2 regions of the Claveliimonas bilis genome follow, and region 2 is predicted to be linked to the other one. Evidence: a T-box and tRNA genes for the amino acid it is inferred to sense, from the RefSeq annotation. Region 2 holds a T-box; the other holds one or more tRNA genes.
The links. A T-box is a leader RNA that pairs with one kind of tRNA and senses whether it is charged. The one in region 2 lies ahead of proS (proline--tRNA ligase), so its partner is inferred to be a tRNA-Pro.
Positions count from the first base shown of each region.

Region 1: it encodes a tRNA-Pro, which carries the amino acid that the T-box ahead of proS (proline--tRNA ligase) is inferred to sense. The anticodon was not compared.

Region 1 is NZ_AP027742.1:2,615,431-2,627,533, forward strand. Features, by position in the region: gene R2J37_RS12620 (ABC transporter permease subunit) at 1-1,272, opposite strand, end outside; gene R2J37_RS12625 (ABC transporter ATP-binding protein) at 1,288-2,058, opposite strand; gene R2J37_RS12630 (MurR/RpiR family transcriptional regulator) at 2,546-3,448, opposite strand; gene R2J37_RS12635 (HD domain-containing protein) at 3,466-4,128, opposite strand; gene R2J37_RS12640 (PhoH family protein) at 4,160-5,533, opposite strand; gene R2J37_RS12645 (alcohol dehydrogenase) at 5,833-6,873, opposite strand; tRNA gene R2J37_RS12650 (tRNA-Pro) at 7,020-7,094, opposite strand; gene dapB (4-hydroxy-tetrahydrodipicolinate reductase) at 7,256-8,053, shown strand; gene dtd (D-aminoacyl-tRNA deacylase) at 8,135-8,581, opposite strand; gene R2J37_RS12665 (CarD family transcriptional regulator) at 8,659-9,171, opposite strand; gene R2J37_RS12670 (DMT family transporter) at 9,380-10,288, opposite strand; gene R2J37_RS12675 (TMEM164 family acyltransferase) at 10,448-11,089, shown strand; gene R2J37_RS12680 (MerR family DNA-binding transcriptional regulator) at 11,043-11,936, opposite strand; gene R2J37_RS12685 (MATE family efflux transporter) at 12,004-12,103, shown strand, end outside.
Region 2 is NZ_AP027742.1:3,094,198-3,106,300, forward strand. Features, by position in the region: gene tilS (tRNA lysidine(34) synthetase TilS) at 1-805, opposite strand, end outside; gene R2J37_RS15020 (SpoIIE family protein phosphatase) at 954-2,360, opposite strand; gene R2J37_RS15025 (septum formation initiator family protein) at 2,515-2,838, opposite strand; gene yabQ (spore cortex biosynthesis protein YabQ) at 2,906-3,241, opposite strand; gene yabP (sporulation protein YabP) at 3,246-3,530, opposite strand; gene R2J37_RS15040 (RNA-binding S4 domain-containing protein) at 3,580-3,819, opposite strand; gene R2J37_RS15045 (non-specific DNA-binding protein Hbs) at 3,901-4,176, opposite strand; gene R2J37_RS15050 (phospho-sugar mutase) at 4,370-6,106, opposite strand; gene R2J37_RS15055 (CotS family spore coat protein) at 6,214-7,203, opposite strand; gene R2J37_RS15060 (CCA tRNA nucleotidyltransferase) at 7,294-8,631, opposite strand; gene proS (proline--tRNA ligase) at 8,744-10,186, opposite strand; T-box leader at 10,331-10,543, opposite strand; gene R2J37_RS15070 (RluA family pseudouridine synthase) at 10,740-11,522, shown strand; gene spoVG (septation regulator SpoVG) at 11,627-11,914, opposite strand; gene glgD (glucose-1-phosphate adenylyltransferase subunit GlgD) at 11,960-12,103, opposite strand, start outside.

The sequences.
Region 1 (12,103 bases), 480 kb from region 2:
AAAGAAGTGTACCATATTACAGATGATGAGGATTGCAAATGTATTTTGAAGGGAGGTACCGGAAAAGCAGAATAAATATGCAAGACCGATCACCATACCCGGAATTGTATTTGTTACAAGAGCAATACTGTCAATCGTACCTTTCAGCTTCTGGCTTACGCTGCTTCTTGCCGTCACAAGAGCCGCACCATATGCCATCAGTGTTCCAACAAGAGCTGTCACAATGGCTACCATTAATGAATTGGTATAAACACCATAGAGCGAGCTGTCCTCAAATACTGTCTGAAAATGTTCCAGCGTAAAAGATGTGCGGTAAGGCCACTCTTCTGTAAAAGGTACAACAAAGATTACCGCAAAGATGGACAGGATCCCTATCATAATAACCGCGCTTGCCACTGCGCATGTGATGTCTCTCTTTTTGCTTTTTTTCAGCTCAATCGGAGAAATCTTATTGTAACGTACATTATATTTTTCCAAAATGTTTAATACCGTAATGCTGACAATAGATGGAATCAGCATAATGATCGCTACAACAGCGCCGTTTCCGAAATCCGGAACGCTTCCCAGCATTTCCTCATAGAGAACGCTTGCAACAACCTCAAATTGTCCTCCGATAGATGCCGGAATACCAAAATCTGTGAAACACAGGAAAAAGGTCTGTATAAAAGAGGCTGCCAGAGTTCCCAAAAGGGGACGGAGTATTGTGATCTTAAACGTCTGGAATGGAGAATCCCCCATCAACCGGGACACGATCATAAAACGTTTGTCAATGTATCCCATGGTATTGTTGATCAACATAAAAGAAATCGGAAGCGTATAGATCACATATCCCAATAAAAGACCGTTAAATCCATAGATGTCAAAGAGCTGACGTCCAAATAACCTTGTTAAAAGTCCCTGCTTTCCAAAGGAATAGATAATTGCAAATCCATAAGTAATGGTAGGGAGCAGCATAGGAAGCACAGCTGCCTTTGCAATAAGGTCTTTATAACGTCTGCCAAGGTTTGTGTAATGCACTGTATAGGCAAGGACAAAAGCAAGAAGCGTTGTTACCAGCGCGCTGCATCCTGCCACCAGGAAACTGTTCCCTACCGCCTGCATAAATCCCTTGCTTGTAAGAACTTCCCTGTAATTTTCCAGACCGATTCCCGCTGTATCCTGCGTCAGTGACTTTACGATCACCTGTACCATCGGCACTGCCAGGAAAGCCAGGAAGAACACAGCCAATACTGTAAAAATAAGTTTGATCTCTTTATTTTTTCTTCTCTGCATGACTGATTCCTCTTTCTATGACACCTGCACAGCAGCCTGAGGCTGTGATGCAAAAAGGGTGAAAATATTATTCTTTTTGATCTCCAGCTGATGCAGGATAAATTTCTGTACAAAATTATTTTCCGGAGTTTTAATAATCTCCTCTGGTTTTGCAAACTGTGCAATCTTTCCTTCATTAATGATCATAACTCTGTCAGAGAGTGTCAGCGCTTCTTCCGGATCATGGGTTACGATGATCGTTGTCAGATGGTATTCTTTCGCAATAGCCTTGATCCTATCCTTAATAGACTCCTTGATCACTCCGTCAAGAGCGCTTAAAGGCTCATCCAGCAAAAGGATCTTCGGTTTCATTACCATTGTCCTGGCAAGAGCAACTCTCTGCTTCTGTCCGCCGGACAACTGCCCGATCCTCTTATTCAGATGTTCTTCCAGTCCGAGAAGTTTGATCAGATCCTGTACTTCCTCTTCTGTAGAAATAGAAGGGTTATTGCGAAGGCCGTATGTAATGTTCTGATATACATTCAAATTTGGAAAAAGAGCATAGTCCTGAAAAACAATATTAAATCCTCTTTTTTCCATTGGAACATTTGTCAGATCTTCATCGTTGTAAATAATTTTTCCGCCGTCTGAATCTACAATTCCAAGAATCAGATTTAAAAGCGTTGTCTTTCCGCATCCGGAAGGTCCCAGTATGGAAACGATCTCACCATCTTCAATATTAATGCTGATATCTTCTAAAACCGGTACGCCATCATAGCTTTTTTTCACATTCTTAAGTTCAAGCATAAATACAACTCCTTTTTTCTTTTTTCCCAAACAATAAACTTTTTCTCCTTTGGCAGATTGGTCTTTACCGCTCCAGCCATGGCAAATTATAGCAATGGCACCCGGATCCAGCTATCAAATTTCTTTTAAACTCATGTAAAGGAAATGTAAACTTTACATAGTTTTTACTTTATTTACTTTGTAGAAATTCTACGGGTACAGACATGCAGATCAGCGCATATCCTGCGAAGTACTTCTAACCCTTAAAAGCGCGAGCGCACATCCCGCGGAGCGTTTTATTTAGTAGGAAAAATTTTCTATTAAATAAAAAAACAGAACCTCTCCCGCCTGTTTATTTTTGCGTGAGATGTTCTGCCTTTCCACTTTATACTGTATTTCTACCAAAAATAAATATGTATTTTTTCTACAATTTTCCTTGCTTTTTCTTGCTTCTCTTCTTTGTTTTGCTCTTTCCTGTCTGTTCTCTTGCCGGCAAAGTTCTCTTTTGTTAAATCTTCGTAAAAGCTTCCATTTCCTCTTTACTGGTATAGGCCCTTTCCATGACGATATCGCTTGTCTTTCTAAGCTTTCCGGAAAGGTGAGCATAATCTCTGTTCAGTACACCTGCATAGATCATATCTACCAGAGCAAGCTGAGAAATTCTGGAAAAAATGGTATCGCCGTACAGGAACTGCCGATGGCTTGCACATAAAAGGATATCTGCATATTCAGCGATCAGTGCATTTTCAAAATTTGTAAGGACAAGCGTCTTTGCACCTGCCTTTTTTGCCAGGCGCATCATTTCTACTGTATTCTTGGAATATCCGGAATAGGAAATGCCTATGGCAAGATCCTTTGGTGTCATATTCACTGCACTGACATGCTGCAGATAATAGTCACTGTACTGCCTGCAGTTCAGTCCCAGATAAGTCAGCTTCGTCAGGAGGTCATTGGCAGTGCATACTGAATTTTCCACACTGTAGATCACAATGTTCTCCGCCTTCAATATTGCTTCTACGGCCCTCTTATATTCTCTGGTCTGTATGCTCTTTAACGTTTCCTCCAGCATCTGTATGGAAGTGGTAATAATCTTACCCGGAATTTCCTCCAATTTGTCCTGGCTGGTAAGCTTAAATCCGTAAAGTTCAATATTTCCATTCTCTTCCCGGTGTTCGCTTAAAAGCTCCTCTTCTATCATAGCATATTTAAAATCTTTAAACCCCTTATATCCCAAAGCCTTTACAAAACGGACAATCGTAGGCTGGCTTACCTTGGCATCCCTGGAGAGTTCTTCCATCAGCAAGTCTCCCGGTCTTCCCCGATAAGCCAGGAGATAATCAGCCACTTTTTTCTCCGAAGGGCGAAGTGCGGTATATGCTGTTTGTATTTTTCTCCTGATCTCATTTCCCATTTTTTGTTCTCTCTTTCCTAACAAAGCTTGCTTCCATTGGCAACCAGCTTAAATTTGCATCCCAAATGTTCCGCCGCTCTTTGACACATCATCATACGTTTCAGAAAAATTTCAAAGTAATCCATTACAGTGCAGATGGTATCGTCCAACTCCAGATCCATACGTATGATTCTCTTTTCTCTGTCAATCTCTACCTTGGAGGACAGAGCCGCATAATTTACCCTGTCATGGGTATCAAAATTGGAGGGTACAGAATTTTGCACCCGGTTTCTCCTCACATCTGTCTTATCCGCAAGAATAAGAGCCGCCGACACTTCGTCTACCGCTGCTCCTGTCCCCTCGTCATGATGACCGATTGCTGACGCTATTGTAAGAACATCTTTAAGGGGCATCTGCCGTTCTTTTAAAATCTGATAAGCCAGAACCGCCCCGCTGTGGGGATGGTCGTGCCGGTTGATCGTGTTCCCGATATCGTGCATGTAGCCGGCAATTTTAGCCAGCTCGATCTTATGTTTTCCGCATCCTAAATCCTTCAGGATCTTTCCTGCCATTTCAGCTGTTCTGGCTGCATGCTTTCTGGAATGTTCCGTATATCCCAGCTCACTTAAAATTTTATTTCCTTTTTCGATCAGAAGATTAATTTCTTCATCACTGCGTATCTGTTTATAACTCACTGCCAAATTATATTTCTCCTTTATATATAATGTAGATTTACAGACGGCGCACGGCGTCCATGGCAAGAACCGACCTTTCGCACTCCTCTGCCGTCATGGTGATCTGCCAGCAGAGAGGACTTCCCTTCATATGTTCCGACGCATAACTTAATCCATTTGTCCTCTCGTCAAGAAACGGCCTGTCTATCTGATCCGGATCGCCCAGCAGGATGATCTTTGTATCCTTCCCTGCACGGGTAATGATCCCTTTTATCTGTCCGGGTGTCATATTTTGAGCCTCATCAATGATCATATAGGTTTTTACAATAGACCTTCCCCGGATATAATTCAGAGCTTCTGTCTGTATCAGTCCCCGGGAAAAGATTTCCTCAATCTTCCCCTGCAATTCCTTTTCATCTCTGTATCTTTCTTCCTCACTGGAATCAATAAGCTGCTCCAGATTATCAATCACAGGACGCATAAGCGGTGAGATCTTCTCCTGTTCATCTCCGGGAAGAAAACCGATATCCGAGTCGAACTGTGCATTGGGCCGACATACCAGTATCCTCCTGTATTCGCCGGTAGGATTGTTCAGCACCTTTTCCAGACCCACAGCAAGAGAATAGAATGTTTTGCTTGTTCCTGCCATTCCTTTGACAATAACAAGAGGGGCGTTCTTGGCAGGCTGCATCAGAGCTTCCTGCAGAAAATACTGTCCGGCGTTTCTTGGATGTATCCCATAAGGGGCTGACTTTTTATATTCCAGCTTTCGTATGCGTTCCCCTTCCACACGTCCCAGATGGGTCTTTCCGGAAGACTGATCTGCTCTCAAGATCACAAACTGATTTTCCGTAAGCTGCACTTCTGTTCTCTTTCCCGACTCATCCACCTGGTAAACTTCTTCGCAGGGGATCCCTTTTTTCTTAAATTCTTTAAAAATTTCCTCCGGAACATAAACTTCCGTTCTCCCCTTATACTGCTTTTCATGATCAAAAACCTGTTCTGTAGTGAAATCCTCCGCACAGATTCCAAGGATCTGGGCTTTTATTCGAAGAAGGATATCTTTGGTGACAAGGATCACCTGCTCGCTTCTATCCCTGGAAAGTCCGAGACATACTTTCAGGATGCGATTATCCGGCACCTCTGCTGCAAGATCCTCCGGAAGAGACACGTCAACAAAATTTTTTTCTACACGCAAAGTTCCGCCGCCTTCCATTTCCACACCCGAAAGCAGGTTTCCCTTTTGCCGGAACTGTTCCAAGATCCTAACCGCCTGTCTGGCGTTGCTTCCCCTGTCTCCTTCAGCCTTTTTCAATCGATCCAGCTCTTCCAGGACTACCATAGGAAGTATAACCTGATTGTCTTCAAAACATTCTACCGCGTGCGGCGCCTGAATCAGCACATTCGTATCAAGAACGTAAATTTTTACCATATAACAGAATGCTCCTTTCCGGTTCTATTGGTTTGTCCCCAGTATACCGTCCTTTCTTTTTTATCCAATGAAGCGCAGGTAAAATCTACGTAAATTTTTTTCGTTCATAATTTGTTCATTTATCTTTCAAAAAACCTTCATTTCTTGCACACTATTTCTTCACAGCTATGCCGTATACTAAAACCATCAAATGAAGAACAAGACGTTACGTAGTAAAATACTTTTTGAATAAACTTTTTCATAATACATGCCGGGGACTGGTAAAACAGTCACCCGGCATCCTCCCTTTTATGGAGCTTTTACGGCTTTAACGCCACTTTCATTACTCCATCTTCCTTCTTTTCAAATATCTGATACATTCTCATGGCATCCTCAAGGCCGGCTCTATGAGTGATCAGACATTCTCCTTTTAATCTTCCTTTTCTTATCAGCTCCAAAATCTCTTCACAATTGCAGGCATCCACTCCTCCGGTCTTAAAGGTAAGATTTTTTCCATACATTTCCGGAAGAGGAAGAATCTGCTCCTCCTCATACATGGCTTCGATCACCACGATTCCTCCCGGCCTTGCCGCCTGCCACGCCGCCTGGAAACTTTCCGGGGTTCCTGCTGCTTCAATGACAACATCCGCCCCTCTTCCTTCCGTCAGCTTTTTCATCTCTTCTTCCAAAGATACCTCTTTCGGATTATAAAATTTTCCGGCAAGCCTTTGCCTCTTAGCAAAATCCAGCCTTTCCCCTTCAATATCCGCCGCTGCGATGATTGCAGGTTCATAGAGGGCTGCGCACATCATGGTACAAAGCCCTGCCGGCCCGGCTCCGATCACTAACACGGTATCTCCCTTTTGAATTTCTCCGATCTTAGCCGCCCAATAACCAGTTGATAAAAGGTCTCCTGTAAACAGAGCCTGCTCATCTGTTACTTCATCCGGGATAGGAGTCAACGCCTGATCGGCAAAAGGAATACGCACATATTCCGCCTGTCCTCCGTCGATCCTGCAGCCAAGAGCCCATCCTCCGTTTTCATCCTGGCAGTTGTTCACGGAACCTCTTTTACAGAAAAAACACTCTCCACAGAAAGTCTCCACATTGACAGCCACCCTCTGTCCCACACGGACATTTTTTACCTTTGTGCCTGTCTTTTCTACAATCCCGATAAATTCATGTCCCAGTATGGTTCCCGGCACTGCTCTTGGGACTGCTCCGTTTCTAATGTGAAGATCACTGGTGCAAATACTTGTCAGCGTCACTTTAACAAGTGCATCACTTTCTTCCTGAAGCTTCGGTACCGGACGCTCCTCCATACCGATTTTTCCATTTTCCTGATAGACTACTGCTTTCATACTGTATTCCCCCTCCGCGCCAATGCGCACTTATCCAAAAAGCTTGTCTGACAAACTTCACACAACGTTTTCTGTAAGACAAAAAAAGCCATCGCTCTCCAGCGATGCCTGTCTTATTCAAAACTTTCCCTATAATAATACAAAAATCGGGGTAACAGGATTCGAACCTGCGACCTCGCGGCCCCCAGCCGCGCGCTCTAACCAAACTGAGCCATACCCCGTCAACAAATCTTATTATACTCGAATTATGTCGGATAATGCAAGCCTTTTTTTACAATTTCTGTATTCTTTTCTGCACTTTAGATTTCATATAGATTTTTGCCTCTTTTTTATAATATATGCTAAAATAATTATAAAATTACATGCGAAAGGAGTCGCTCATATGAAACTTATCGTAATAGGTCCCCGCGGGAAAATGGGAAAGCTGATCACTCAGGTCGCTGCAGAGCGCGAGGATATGGAATTGGTTGCCGGCGTAGCCCCAAGGGGAAGGGACTATATCGGAACAGACCTGGGGCAGGTCGCTATGGTAGGACGAAACTTAAATGTCCCAGTTGTTGATGATCTGGAATCTGTAATCGATTCCTGTGACGTCATCATTGATTTTTCTACAAAAGAAATGGCAATGGAAGTGGTAGATTGCGCTGTTCGGCATAAGAAAGCACTGGTATGCGGTACCACCGGATTCTCGGAAGAAGAAAAGAAGAAATTCCAGGATGCTGCTGCCCATATTCCCATGCTCTATGCCGCCAACACTTCCAAACTTGTCAACATCATGAATAAGCTTTTGGAAATCGTCACCTCTTCTGTAGGAGATGAAGCAGATATTGAAATTCTGGAAATGCATGATCAATGGAAAAAAGACGCTCCCAGCGGCACTTCAAAAGAAATGGGGGAAATTATGGCGCAGGCTATGGGAAAAAAACTGGACGACATTGCCGTATACGGACGCCACGGCTCTTCGCCAAGGGAAAAAGGCACCATTGGCTATCACTCGCTGCGGGCCGGTAATATCCCCAGCAGCCACACCGTCTATTTCGGCTTCATGGGTGAGCGCTTGGAAATCACCCACCATTCCTACAACTGGGAATGTTTTGCAAGGGGCGCCTGCGACTGCGCTGCTTATCTGGCAGGTAAGGAGCCGGGATTTTATACTATCAAAGATGTCCTGAATCTTTAGGATACTCCTTCAAAAAAAAACCGGAAGAAGAACTTCTTTGCTGTTCTTCTTCCGGTTTTTTCTTTCTGTCAACAAAAAACTCTACAGTTTCTCTGAATCCAAAATAATCGTAAACGGACCATCGTTTGTGAGGCTGACTTTCATATCTGCTCCAAACTGTCCTCTTTCCACTACCGGAACACTTTCCCTGCATTTTTCGATAATATATTCGTACATTTCTTCTGCCATCTTCGGCTCTCCTGCCTCAATAAAGCTTGGACGGTTTCCTTTTTTACAGTTTGCATACAGAGTAAACTGTGAGATCAAAAGCAGGCTTCCTCCTACTGTCTCCAGAGACAGGTTTGTTTTTCCGTTTTCATCTTCAAAGATGCGAAGGCCGATCATTTTCTTTATCATTTTATCTGCAATCTCTTTTGTGTCAGTGTCAGAAACTCCGATCAGAACCATAAATCCTTTCCCAATTTCTCCAAGCGTCTGCCCGTCCACCTTGACATTTGCATTTGTAACGCGCTGTATCACGAATCTCATTTTGCATTTCCTCCTTTTCGCATGTCATAAATTCTCGTATTTTCTATCATCCACGAATCGGAAGAACTTGTCAATATTTATCCTGTAATTTTGTCTTCCATCTTTTCCATAATATAGCGCTCCACATCATTTTTTTCAATTCCCAGAGATACCGCCAGCTCTCCGTACAGATTTTCCCGCGCCGCATGGAGACATCTCTCGTCGCCTGCCGTCACTTTCTTTCCCTGTGCCTGGCGTTTCTGCTTCCTTTCATAAACCGTTTTGATTACCCGGACCCACTGCCTTACATCGCAGGTACGCAGTGCCTTTTTCATGATCTCTTCTCGCTGACGCTCATTGGTGATGCCAAGCATGTCTATATCTTTTATCTCACCGATCAATTTCTTAGCTTCCTCTTTTGAGAGCACATACCGCATAATAATCTTTTCACTGTCAGCAGGGACATAGATAACACCGCCTTTTGAGTACAGCGGTGCAAGTGTATAGTAATCCTTGCCTGCCGATGCCTCTGAAAGCCGGATGGGACCTATGCTCTCCACTCTGCATACGCCATGCTGCCCACATATAATGTAGGCTCCCGTTTCAAACATTCCGATTCTCCTTTCTTTTCAATATAATACCATTATTCCCAAAAATCTCCCTGCTCAAAATAATCTCTCGCCTTATACAAAAATCCGCCTATCCAGGAACTGGATTAGACGGATTCTTCTATCTGTCTCTTTTTATTTTATCAGACAAATTAACTTTTTGTAATATTTTTCCAGAAAAAAGTTGTTTTTCATCACTTTTGCCTATAAATCAGCAGGCTTCCTTTTGTGCAATTTCACTACTCGGTCCGGGAATCTGCGCCAAAATGATTGCCACAAACATTAAGACGCATCCCATACTTTCTCTGACAGATAACTGTTCTCCAAGGATTACCCATCCTGCCAGTACTGAGATACAGGATTCCAGACTTAAGATCAAAGACGCAATGGTCGGATTCATATTTTTCTGTCCTATGATCTGAAGTGTATAGGCGACTCCGCTGGAGAGAACTCCTGCATACAAAAGCGGGATCCAGCTTTTTACAATTCCATCTGCCGTAGTTGTCTCCCAAAACATCATTGGTATCAGAGAGAGAGCACCTGCCACAAAAAACTGAATACAGGACATCTTCACCCCATCTGTCTTCGGCGCAAAATGATCGATCACCAGAATATGCAGAGAAAATAGAAGTGCTCCAATGAACACGTATATATCGCCTTTTCCTATAGAAAAGGACTCTGTAATGCACAGAAAATACAGCCCCGCCAGAGCGATAGCCACTGCCAGCCATACTTTCCATCCGGTTTTCTGTTTCAGAAAAATTCCAAGTACCGGAACCAATACAATATAGAAAGCAGTGATAAATCCGGCCTTTCCGGCTGTCGTATACTGAAGTCCAAGCTGCTGCATGCTGCTTGCCGCAAACAAGATCACGCCGCAGCTTAATCCCCCGGCGATCAGATCCTTTCTCTTGCCGCTGTTTTCCACATTCCCCTTTTCTCCTTTATTTAATTTTCCTAAAAGATAAATGCAAGGAAGAAGGGCAATCCCCCCGATGAATGATCGGATTCCGTTAAATCCAAAGGGCCCCAGATAATCCATACCTACACTCTGCGCTACAAAAGCTGTTCCCCAGATAAAGGCTGTCAGAAACAACATACATGCATTTTTCTTTCTCATTCTCTTATCATTCCTTTTTCTTGACTTATTTCTCGCTTGTACATCTATCCAAAAGAACACGATGCAGTACATTAGTATATCATATTCATGAAATTTTTCAAATGGTGTATAATAATGGAAAAGCTTTACACTCTTCATAAAACATGGCCGGAGGCAATCATGAAAAAATATCACTCTTTTTTCTTTCTATGGGGCATAATTATGCTGGTATCGGAAATCTGGAAGCAATATACACTTACTTTTGTGCTTGGACAGGGACACTATAATCTCTGGTATCTTCCCTTCCAGCTATGCAGTATTCCGATGTATGTCTGTCTCCTTATACCATGGGTAAAAAATCCCCGCCTTTTGGGGATCCTGGCAGCTTTCCTGACAGACTATGGCCTTCTGGGAGGTATTTTTGCCTTCTTTGACACAAGTGGAATGCACTACGGATACGCTCCTTTGACTGTGCATTCCTATCTGTGGCATATTGTCCTGATTTTTATCGGCCTGACTGCCGCCTGCATTTTTCCTTCTTCATCCAAATGGTCCTGTTTTCTGGGAAGCACCGCTTTGTTTCTCGTCTGCTGCCTTATTGCGCTTATACTGGATCTTACCCTGGATTCCTACGGCACCATCAATATGTTTTATATCAATCCGGACTATCCTATGGCACAGAAAGTATTTTCTTCCATTGCCCTCGCAATTGGAAATACCCCGGGTATTTTAGTCTATATTGGAAGTATTATCTCTGGCGCTGCCCTCTTTCATATCATATGGCGGCAGGCTGCATCCCGTCTGATCGGACCGGAATCATAATTTTGACAACGTAGGTGTCACCCTCGCCTCCTGCAAGATAACTGATCATATCATAGACATACCCATCTCCGCAGATTTCCAGATTTTCTTTTTTGATAAAATCTATCAGGCATTTCAGCCCCTTCCCAAAAGTGGAGTAATCTCCTTTATGATTGACCTGGGCATAATAGCCTGCCGGTTTCATTCGAATATCTTCTTCGCATGAGCCCGGATTACTTTCTTTTCTTCTCTCATCTGTTCCTCTCCATTTCGTACCTTCTGAGATTTTACTGAAATATCCGTTTTCCTCCTCACAGCCGGCCAGAAGATTGGATCTTGAGATAATCGATCCAAAAACCGCCCTGTTTTTCAGACCATACCGCTCGCATTTTTTCATGTGCTCTCCCATTCTCCTGGCTACACTGTGTATATATTCCCCTTCCGGCGGGATGATCGAAGTAACCAAAAGCAATTCCTCTTCCTCATATTTCAGTTCCGGCTGATCATAGACATCATCCAGCGCATTTTCCGTCATTTTTATTGTATCAGAAAGAAAGCGGCTGATCTCTTCCAATTCCTCTTTTTTTCTTTCTATCTCCTCCTGCTTTTTCCGGAAGATCTCCAGAAAATGCGCCGTATCATAGTGGCTGAAATACCATTTGATATCATTTAAACTGCTGCCGGTATATTTCATCATTCGGATCAGATCATAATCAAAAAACTGTGCCGGTGTATAATATCTGTATCGATTTTCTCCGAGCCATGCCGGTTTTAAAATTCCTATCTCATCATAGTGGAATAGTGTCTCTTTCGTCGTTCCGCACAATTCCGCAAACTCTCCGCTTGTGAGAAAATACTCTTTTTTCATACTCTTCTCCTTGACTATAGTCTTACCCTATAGTTTACTATGTCCTGCGAAGGAGGACAATATCCATATGAGCAATACAACAACTTTATATAAAGAACAAAACCGGATCTTTCAGGAAATGGCTCCCTTAAAACTTTTTCTGCGCTGTGCCCTTCCTAATATGATCA
Region 2 (12,103 bases):
GGGCCTCCGGAATTTTTTCAAATACTGCTTTTTGTATCAGCGCTTCTTTTTTCCCCTGATCTTCGCGGTATACTACCGCTGTTTTCTCTGCCATGCAGACTTCCCCTGCAATATGATCCCAAAGCTTCCCCATCTGCTCCATCATACTGCACGCATGATCTGTAAATCTGGGATTAATCTTTTGTTCCATGTATGGAATCATATGATTGCGGATACGGTTCCGTGTATAAGTATCCTCATAATTTGTGGCATCCATACAGTAGGAAAGCTGGTTTTTTTTCAGAAACTTCTCTATCTCTTCTCTGGAGACGCCAAGAAGGGGATGGATATATCTGCCTGCTGCCGGGCGTATCCCCCCAAGCCCTTTCAGCCCTGTTCCCCTGGCAATATTTAAAAGCAGTGTTTCTACATTGTCGTTTTTGTGGTGAGCCAGCGCAATCTTCGCTCCGCCCATTTTGTCTGCTTCCTTTTCAAATGCCTTTCGTCTTGCGGCTCTGCCCGCTTCTTCACTGGACATGCCCTCTTCCTTCGCCAGATGGACCACATCAATCCGGTACACTTCCAAAGGCACTTCCATCCCGGCGCAGAGTTTCCTTACATAGGCTTCATCTTCATCAGCGGCTCCTTCCCGGAGACAGTGATTGACATGGACCGCCCTGATCTCCAGACTGTATTTCTTCTTCAGCTCCAAAAGTACATAAAGCAGGCATACGGAATCTGCCCCTCCCGATACGCCTGCTATCACCTTGTCTTTTTGCTCCAGCATATTATGAATTTTTACATAATCTTCGACTTTTTTGTACATCATCTGCTCTCCCGCTTCTTTCCGCCTCATCATCAGCGAAACACCGATCCCGGTTCCAGCGTGCCAAAACACTGCGGTCCGTTATCCATAATATATAGAATTTCCGCGGAAAAAGCAAGCAGGCTCCCCGATACTTCTTCCGGTACGCCTATGATGCCTTCCATATCCCCACTGCCAGAACCGTCATATCATCTGCCGGAATCTCTCCGGAAAGTTCCAGCACCTGTTCCAATATATAGTGAGCCAGCTCTTCCGGATTACAGATAGTAGTTCCTCCGATCAGTGCTCCCAGCATGGCTTCCTGCTCTCCTACCGGAAGAGCATCCAGCACACCGTCTGTCACCATCACTACAAAATCTCCGTCTTCCAGCTGGCGTACACTTTTCTCAATCTCCAGTTCCTGCACCACTCCCACCGGAAGTGAGGCAGAGCTGATTTTCTCCACGCCTCCCCTGCTTCGTATAAATGTGACAGAAGCCCCGGATTTCAGGATCTCACATGTTCCCTGATAAAGATCGAAAATACACATATCTACTGTAGAAAAGCGGACTTCCTCCCTGCCTGCCACCAGGGCAGTGTTCATCATACGTATTGCTGTTTCCGGCGGAAATCCTGCCCCCAGAAGTTCCTCTAAAAGTTCTACTACCATTGCGCTTTCCTTAAAGGCACTCTCGCCGGACCCCATTCCGTCCGACAGGACAACCCCTTCCTTTCCTCCTGGAAGCTCTGTCATCAGAAAAGTATCTCCCGATATCTTATCGCATCCTTTTCCGATTTTCGCAACGCCCTGCAGTGTATGAAATCCTGCCCCTTCCATAAAAACGATTGTCCGGTATTCTTCCCCGATCACAGGCCGCTCTCCTTTTAAAAGGAGCATTCCCCGTCCTATGCAGGATGAAAGGACCTCGGCCGCCTCCTTGGAGGCCACACATTGTCCTCTTTGTGCCTTTAATGTCAAATGGACTTCATACCTTCCCTGTTTTGTCAGGAAAAACACGCTGCTCAAAAGTTTCAGTCCTATTCTCTTCATTCCCGCCTTTACCTTTTTCTCCAGATGGTCATCCATACAGATTCCTGCATCAAGCTCTCTTGCAGCACTTTGTATCATTTCGGCAAACGCATTCATCTGAACTGCACACCCTCTGCGATTCAGGATAATTTTGTGATTCCATACCATCCTCTGTTTTTCAACTCCGAATATTTCCAGCGTTTCCCTGAGAAATCTGGGCGCCATGACACATTTTTTCTGAAGATCTCTCTTTACTTCTATATTCATTTCCGCCCCGTATTCCTCTGCCGTCGCCAGGATCTCATATACCATCTGCCTGGTGCGGTCCCGGTTTTCTTTCAGGCACCATTCCTTTTTCTCGCAGTTTAAACACACTCTCTCCGAAACTTTTATGAACATATCTTCAAGTTCTTCCCTGGTAAAGGTCTGATGATATTCTTCCAGGCTCAAAAAGGTTTCTGACAGATGCCGGAGAGAATCTGCAAACCGGTCCATCTGTATTACATACGGATTAATAAACAACCCCTTTTCTTTTATCTCACTCATATTCATACTCTCCTGCCCCATTCATCTGCAATAGCTTTTTGTTCTATATGGCTGTAGAATAAATAAAAGATAAGCTTCAGGAATTTCTTCCCGAAGCTTATCTTTTGTATTTTCCAACTTATTTTCTGTCTGCGCGCTCCTTAGAGCGTCCATTCTACCTGGCTTTGAAAATGATCTCATTTTCATGGACCAGTCCCAGTTTGTCCTTTGCCGTCTGTTCTATGTACTCATCCGTACCAACGTAATCTTCCAGTTCACTGATCTCTTCAGCCCGGTCCTTTTCTTCCTGGATACTTGCTTCCAGCTCTTTTTCCTGGGCAATATACTCCTTATTCCTGGCCTGCAAACTGATGCTGCTTACAGACACCACCATCACAAGCAGCATGATCACAGCGCTGATCCCCAGCATACTTCTCTTATGCTGCTGCACTCTTTTTCTCTGCTGTCTTACACGATTCTTTTGTTTAATACCACTCATAATTATACTCACCCGTCTGTCAGAATCTTTCTGACTATTATGTTCTATCTTATCTTTTTTTACAGGTTTATTCAATACTTTTCTTGGAATCTCTCTTCTTTTTCCCGTACATTTTTTTTCGGACTTTTGAGATAAATTTCGACATTTGATAAAAAAAGAGTCCGCCTGCCACAACACCTAGTATAAAGTACCATCGTATACTACCATTACTGGTATGGTAAATTTGCACAAATAAATATACGGCTGTCCCCGTCCAAAAAAGAAAATCTTCTGCAGCAATGGCGGAAAGGGTATGATGCACGATTCGCCTGAACAATCTTATGCAGGTGTACGCACAACACAAAATCATTCCGGCAAGAACTGCCTCTAAAAACGCCGCTCCTTCTGCTTTGATCCCAGGCATGGCGTCACCGGAAAAGTTTGCTTAAAATATTTGCACTTTGCTTGCCCGGAGCATGCACCTCCGAGTAGGACATACTGTCTATGGTTCCCGCAAGATCCACTTCTCCCTTTTCAAGGCTTAACCGATTTACATGCAGGTCCGACCCCTTTACCATCAGCATCCCCTGCTCTGTCTCCAGCAGTATTTCATTTAAATCAAAAGACAGGACATCCAGTACTCCTGTTACCAAACTCGTTTTTCTGTTATTTACTACAAGTTTGTGGCTTCTTCCGGCCTGTTTTTCTTCCATTGTCATCACAACCTTTCTTGATAATCATATGAAAGGTATGCGGAAATTATTACAAGTATTTGAACAAGTCTTTAGCCTCTTCTTTTTTTGTGGTCTCTTTTATATCCAGTACTTCCACCTTCACTGTTTTTGTTCCAAACTGGATCTCTATTATATCCCCCTCTTTTACTTTCACCGATGCCTTTGCCACATTACCGTTTACAAGGACACGGCCTGCATCACAGGCTTCATTTGCCACTGTTCTTCTTTTGATCAGCCTGGAAACCTTCAGGAATTTATCCAATCTCATTTTTATCATCCTCCTAACAAAAAGGATGGCACTGCTTTTGCAATGCCATCCCTATTATATTCCACACATAAAACTTCAGAATTATGCGTTTACAGCATCCTTTAAAGCTTTTCCAGCTTTGAATTTTGGTGCTTTGCAAGCTTCGATCTTCATTGTCTTTCCTGTCTGCGGATTTCTTCCTTCTCTTGCTGCTCTCTTGCTTACTTCAAAAGTTCCGAATCCTACTAACTGTACTTTTTCTTCTTTCTTCAGTTCTTCTGTAACTACGTCGATAAAAGCTTTCAGAGCTTTTTCAGTATCTTTTTTAGACAATTCTGCCTGTTCTGCAATTGCTGCTACTAATTCTGTTTTGTTCATGGATAACTCCTCCTTCTGTTTTATGATAGAACCTTTATTCAATTCTATTCAATCTTCAAACATTGCCATTGCAAAGCCAGCTCTCTTTGCAGCGGCGCCTTTCAATAAAGTTATACAGTTTTTCCCCTTGTTTGTCAAGGGAAAATCCCCGAAAATCCCTCTATTTCAGAGGTTTTCCGGATTTTGTGACGATTTAAAGCATCTGGTCGATCATTGCCAGAACATCTTTGCCCATTTTTTCTGATTTCTCGTCAGAATCTGCCACAGATGTTCCTTTTACGCCATAATAGAATTTTACTTTAGGTTCCGTTCCGGACGGCCTTACACAAAGCCATGCATCGTCGCTTAAATCATAGTAAAGCACATTGGATTTCGGCAGCCCGGTTCCTGTCTTTTCCCCTGTTTCCACGTTAAGGATTTCATCTGCCTGGTAGTCTCTGGTCTTCAGAACCTGATATCCTGCCACTTCCTTCGGCGGATTCTTTCTGAGGGTATCCATGATCTCCTGGATCTTCTGCAGACCTTCAATTCCTTTCAGGGTAATAGACTGAATGGAATCTTTATAATATCCGTATTTTTCATACATATCCAGCATAGCATCCCACAATGTTTTTCCTTTAGTCTTGTAGTACGCCGCCGCCTCGCACAGAGCCATTGTAGCAACGATAGCATCCTTATCTCTTGCATGTGTACCGATCAGGCAGCCGTAACTCTCCTCAAATCCAAAGAGATAGGTTCCCTTTCCGCTTGTCTCAAATCCAAGGATCTGCTGTCCGATATATTTGAACCCTGTCAACACCTCAATAAGACCGATTCCATACCCTTTTGCGATAGCATCCGCCAGATTTGATGTAACAATCGTTTTGATCAGATATCCGTCGTCCGGCAGACTTCCCCATGCAGCCTGCCGCTGTCCGATCTCATAATCCGCCAGCAGGCATCCTGACATATTTCCTGTAAGAACTTTATACTCTCCGGATTTTGTATCTTTTACATAAACGCCGAGCCGGTCTGCATCCGGGTCTGTCGCAAGAACAAGATCTGCATCCACCTCTTTTGCCAGCTTCAGTCCCAGTTCAAAAGCCTCTTCCGCCTCCGGGTTCGGATAAGATACTGTCGGGAAGTTTCCGTCCGGCAGCTCCTGCTCTTTTACAACATAAACATTTTCAAATCCAAGCTCTTTCAGCACACGCCTTGCCGGAATGTTTCCGGTTCCGTGCAGCGGGCTGTATACGATCTTCAGGTCCTTACCTACCGCATCAATCGCATCCTGATGGATCACCTGCTTTTTCAGCTCTGCAATATAACTGTCGTCAATGGCAGCCCCGATCGTCTCGTACAGCCCTGCCTCTTTTGCATCATCAAGACTCATGGTCTTTACGTTATTGTAATCCGTAACCGCCTTTACCTCATCCATGATCCCTTTGTCATGAGGAGGTGTGATCTGGGCGCCGTCCTCCCAGTACACTTTATATCCGTTATATTCCGGAGGATTATGGCTTGCTGTTATATTGATTCCTGCTGCACATCCCAGATGGCGTACTGCATAGGACAATTCCGGTGTTGGCCGAAGAGATTCAAAGACGTATGCCTTGATTTTGTTTGCCGCCAGGCACAGCGCCGCCTCATCTGCAAATTCCGGAGACATATTCCGGGAATCGTAAGCGATCGCCACTCCTTTTCCTTCCATTCCTTTTTTCAGGATGTAATTCGCAAGTCCTTGTGTGGCTTTGCGAACAGTATAAATATTCAGCCGATTTGTTCCTGCTCCGATGATCCCTCTAAGTCCTGCCGTACCAAACTCAAGATCCTTATAAAAACGTTCTTTTATCTCGTTCTCATCGTTTTCAATCCCTTTGAGCTCCGCTTTGGTATCCGCATCGAAATAAGGATTGGAGAGCCATTCTTCGTACTTTTCCCTGTATTCCATAATATAATACCTCCTGGTGGTTTTCTATGGTACTTATTATACAACAGGTCTTCCTCTCTTTACAAGAGAAATGCTGTTGTCAGGGCACAAGAAGGCGCTTGTTCATCCTAGCTTAGGCGAAAGGCGAAAACCGTCTCCAGAAACTGCCGTTTCTCCTCAATCTGCCGAATGGCTGTTTTTAGTTTTTCCACATTTTTCACAGAGATCCACGCTTTATTCGACCGGTAGTATGAGTCTGCCAGCTTCCAGAATTTCTCAGGATAGATGAGCCTGAGTTTCAGATAGCCTTCTTCCTCCCTTGTCAAAGGCCGGATCGCATCATAGGCATCCAGCATATGGCCGCCTGCCCTGATGTTCCACCCCTGTTTTTCCATTGCTTTTCTGAGGAAATAATAGACATCCTCTGCCTGAATGTGATAGCCGGATCTGTCAAAATTGGTCGTCGCAATTCCATCGTCTGTCATCAAAATATTATGGTAATTATAATCCCCATGGATCATCATTCCCTTTTCCCGGCATTCCTGAAAGAGTCTGTCACAGGGCATATCCTGTGCTTCTTCAAAAGCCGCTTCCGCCCACTGAAAGATTCTGTCAAAACATTTGAGAAACTCCATCTCAAACTCTCCCAGAGGTGATTGATTTCTCATAAATTTCCGTATTTTTTTCAGCTGTTGATTGTGCCGGGCATACTCATCCCGGATGCTGCATTTTGCCGCATTCTCCCCTTCAGGTATTTCCGTCATAAAACGATGCAGATGCGCAAGGTTGGCTGTACCCTCCAAAAGTTCTTTCCCTTTTCGGATATCACATTCCCGTCCCCGGAACCAGCGCTTCAGTATATAATTTCTGCCCTCTTCCGAGGTGCTGACATATTCTCCCGTCTGGTTGGGTATCAGCTGGTCTGTCCGTGCATATCCTTCCTCTTCCAGATGGCTGCACAGCTTCTGCACTGCCAGGATACGCCGCTTTGACATCCCGGCTTCCCTAAGCAGCAGGAAGCCCTGATCCGTATCGCAAAAAAATGCACCCCTTGTTTTGCGGGTGCTCTTTACTATGATTGGATATTGTTCCAATATACTTAATTCGTAATCCTGCATATTACCTTCCCCTGCACTCTACATTATCATGTTCTGTTTAATGTATGATGCCAGTTAAGGTAATATGACAGAATCCTGTGAATCGCAAAGTCATGACTGACTGTAAATCTCTTTCGCCCTTTTCAGAAGCATCTCTTTTGTGTTCCTTTCAGGCATTTCCAATACCTCTTCCAGAAGTTTGTCAAGAATCTCCCCCATTTCCCGTCCCGGACGGATCCCCTCTGTTATCAGGTCCCTTCCATTGACTGCCAGCTCCTTCACGGAAGTACACTGGTTCAGTGATAAGATTTCTTTATAAATCGCTTCCACCTTACTGATATCGTCCAGTTTCTCTCTTCTTAGATATTCGCTCTGGGCCAAAACATCTGCCCGCCGTACTTCCAGATAAAGGGGAAACAGCTCTTTTCCTATCCGGTTCATAGCCCGCCGCACATTTGCCGGGGTCGCCGGCATTCTCAGGTCATGGTAGCAGACCAGCTTTGCCGTCTTTCTAAGGGTATCATTATCAAATTTCAGGCGGCGCATGACTGTCCTGGTAATTTCCTCACTTTTGACCGCATGTCTTTTAAAATGAGCAACTCCGTCTTCATCCACAGTCTTCAGGGCCGGTTTCCCCATATCATGGAAAAACATGGTCAAGCGAAGGACTTTGTCAGGCCGTATGTTTTGCAGCGCATGAAGGGTATGTTCCCCTACACTGTACATATGATGGGGCGTCTCCTGCTCTGTCTCCATAAGCAGGTCAAATTCCGGCAGAAAGACTTTTGTAATTCCAAGCCGCCATGCTTCACGCAGAAGATCCGGCCGGTCGGAAACCAGTATTTTCACCAGCTCTGTCTGTATGCGCTCCGCACTGATATTTGCCAGCGTTCCGGCCAGTTCTCTCATCCCTTCCCTCGTCTCTTCTTCCAGATCGAACTCTAACTGCGCCGCAAAGCGGACGCCTCTTAAAATACGCAGGGCATCTTCTGAAAAACGCTCTCTTGCATTTCCTACGCAGCGGATCACTTTCCCTTCCAGATCCTTCAGGCCGCCGAATATATCCACCAGGCCTTCCTCATCATTATAGGCCATGGCATTGATAGTAAAATCTCTTCGCTTCAAATCTTCTTTTAAGCTCCGGGTAAACGTAACTTCCCTGGGATGACGGCTGTCCTCATATTCCCCGTCCACTCGGTATGTTGTAACCTCATAGCCCGTCCTCCCTTTCAGGACTGTGACAGTACCGTGCTCAATCCCAGTATCAAAAGTCCGCGCAAACAGGGCCTTTGTCTCCTCCGGCATAGCGGAAGTCGTAATATCCCAATCTTCCGGCATTCTTCCCAGTATAGAATCGCGCACACAGCCGCCTACAGCATAGGCTTCATATCCGTTTTTCTGCAGCGTGCATATGATATCCTTCACATCTTCCGGCATTTCGATATGGATATTCATTGTTCCTATCCCCTTTCGCTCTTAGTCATTGTAAAATATAGCATAGGAAGAAAGATTTCTGCAAGAGAAAGGACGGGGTACTTTAAACTCCCGTCCCTTCTGAATATTAATAAGATTTTCCCCAGTATGCCATATGCTTTGCAGGTTTACCGCACCAGATACATTTGTCTGAGATCATTTCCTCATCCTCGATCAAACACCTCGTTGCAGCTCCTCCTGTTGCATATTTTACTTCACCTTCACATTCCGGATCCCCGCACCAGCATGCCTTTACAAATCCACGGTTTGCCTTAAATTTCTCAACCATTTCATCCATTGTAACAGCGGTGTCAATGTGATTGTTCAAAAATTCTTCTGCTCTGTTGTACATATCCTGCTGGATCGTCTCCAGAATATCACGAAGTTTTACTGCAATCTCATCCAGGGATACGACAATCTTTTCACGTGTATCACGGCGTACGACAACAACCTGATTCTTCTCAATGTCTTTTGGTCCGATTTCAATACGGGTCGGAATACCAAGCATTTCCTGTTCGGAGAATTTCCATCCCGGACTCTTGTCGGAATCATCGATCTTCACTCTGTATCCGGCTTTCTTCAGCTCGTCAAGAAGTGCATGCGCTCTGTCAAGCACGCCTTCTTTATGCTGTGCGATCGGAATAATACGGCATTCTACAGGCGCAACGTGAGGCGGAAGTACGAGTCCGCTGTCATCACCGTGAACCATGATGATCGCTCCGATACTTCTTGTGGACCATCCCCAGGAAGTCTCATATACACTCTGAAGCTGATTGTTCTTATCTACATATTTAATTCCGAAAGCATCCGGGAATCCGCTTCCGAAGAAATGGCTTGTTGCAGACTGAAGCGCCTTCCCGTCATGCATCAGTGCTTCAATTGTATAGGTATCCTGTGCTCCTGCAAATTTTTCATGCTCTGCTTTTCTTCCTGACACAAAAGGAATTGCCAGTGTTTCTCTGTAGCAGTCCTCATAGACATGGAACATCTGAATAGTACGGGCTTCTGCTTCCTCATAGGTCGCATGGATCGTATGCCCTTCCTGCCACAAAAATTCTCTGGAACGCAGGAACGGTCTTGTAGTCTTTTCCCAGCGCATGACGGAATTCCACTGGTTCCATACCTTCGGCAGATCTCGATAGGATTTTACTGTTTTCGCCCACAGATCACAGAATAATGTCTCAGATGTCGGACGGATGCACATCCTTTCCTGCAGTCTTTCCATACCGCCGTGGGTAACCCATGCTACTTCCGGTGCAAAACCTTCAATATGGTCTGCTTCCTTTTCCAGCAGACTTTCCGGAATCAGAAGAGGCAGGGATACATTTTCTACTCCTGTTTCTTTAAACCGTCTGTCAAGGTCCGCCTGGATCAGCTCCCAGATAGCATATCCGTTCGGCAGATAGTTCAGGCAGCCTTTTACGCTGGAATAATCACAAAGTTCTGCTTCACGCACAACGTCTGTGTACCACTGTGCGAAATTTTCATCACGTGATGTAATGTTCTTTACAAGTTTCTTTTCCTGAGCCATGATTTTTTTCTCCTTTTCTTTTTCTCTTTTTCTTTTTACGGGACCCTTGCCCCATACTGCCGGCAGTTATTCGGATATATGACCGGACGACTGCCATTGTCATATCGGGAAAAGAAAAAAGCGCCGGGCTTTTCATTTCCCTGAAAAAGGGACCGAAAAGCTCGGCGGTACCACCCTAATTAACTGCAGCCCTTCTGCAGTTCTCTCATATCATCCTTAACGCTGATGTCACGCTGTATTTTCATACAGAGGCTCCAAGGTAGGTTCATCATACTAGGAAACAGGAATCTTTCAGCCGGTGAATCCCCTCTCTTTTGATCCATTCATATGATTACTATTCCTCTTCACAGCCAATTCTGCCTTCTGCAACTATCATTGCCGGCAGATATTTTGTTTTTAACCATTCAGTTAACGATAATTTTATCGAATCCCTCTCTTTTTGTCAAGACCCGACTTTTGAATCGCTCCGATTTCTTCGGCTCATTGACACTTCTTTATTTTCTGTGATTAAATAATAAAAAACTGTACATTCTTTTTATAAAGGAGAACCCCAATGAGTCAAAGTTCACTAAATATTCTATATGAAGATCCTTCCCTCATCGTCTGCGCCAAACCTCACGGCATAGCAACCCAAAGCAGGAATATCGGCGCCCGCGATATGGAAAGTATTCTGAAAACATACATTTATCAACATTGTTCCCCCAAAAATAAAAATTATTCCCAGACCAGAGAGCCTTATCTGGCCGTTATCCACCGACTGGACCAGCCTGTTTCCGGAATACTTGTTTTCTCAAAAACACCACAGTCTGCAAGAGCCCTGAATCTCCAGCTGCAAAAGAAGCAGTTCCGAAAATATTACCGCGCTCTCACTGACGGGATCCCTGCCAAAAATCAGGGAGTCCTTGAGGACTACCTGGTAAAAGACGGACGGACCAACACCTCAAGGATCTGCAGCCCTGACTCCCCCGGCGCCAAATACGCCCGTCTGGAATATTATACCGTTGCTGTCGGCGCGTCTCCTATTCCAGGAGACAACAGCGGACATTCTGTAAAGGAGGAATGCTTTTTTAAAAACCCTTCTTCTGATCAGGCAGAGCTGGAAATCCACCTTGACACCGGCCGTCATCATCAGATACGGGTGCAGCTTGCCTCCATGGGCTGTCCCATCGCCGGTGATACAAAGTATCATTCCCTCTCCTCCAAAGCTGCCCCTCCCTCCAGGGAAACGGATGCGATCCTGCAGCTTTGCGCCTTTCACCTGGAATTTTTCCATCCCCTCTCCGGCGCTCCTATGTCTTTTCACCTGACAGAAGATGTAGGCGCAAGACAAATATAGCGTCGGTGTACAAGGGGCAAAATACAAACCGGTATGAGATCACCACACGGATCCATACCGGTATTTTATACTTTACTTTTTATCGTTTTATCTTTTTTATGATACTACACCATTTCAGGCTCCCCAGCTGCCTCTTCATTCAGCGCTTCTTCATACCTTTCAAGAATAATATTCTGAATCCGCTCTCTTGTAGCTGAATTGATCGGATGTGCAATATCCCGGTATTCGCCGTCCAACGCTTTTTTACTTGGCATAGCTATAAAAAGCCCTTTTTCTCCTTCGATTACTTTAATGTCATGCACGACAAATTCCTCATCCATCGTAATTGACACTACCGCTTTCAGTTTTCCTTCCTTCGCAACTTTGCGCACACGTACATCTGTGATCTGCATTTCCTCTAGCCCCTTTCTTGTCAGTCAATGCACTTTGGCTTTTTCTTACAGTGCATACCTCTCATTTTTTTCGACTACGATCTTCACACCATTTTCTCCCACATGACGCGTATTGGCCCTGATGGTATCACGGCTTTCTACAATACAGTTTTCAATGTATGTATTGTCACCGAGATATACGTCATTTAA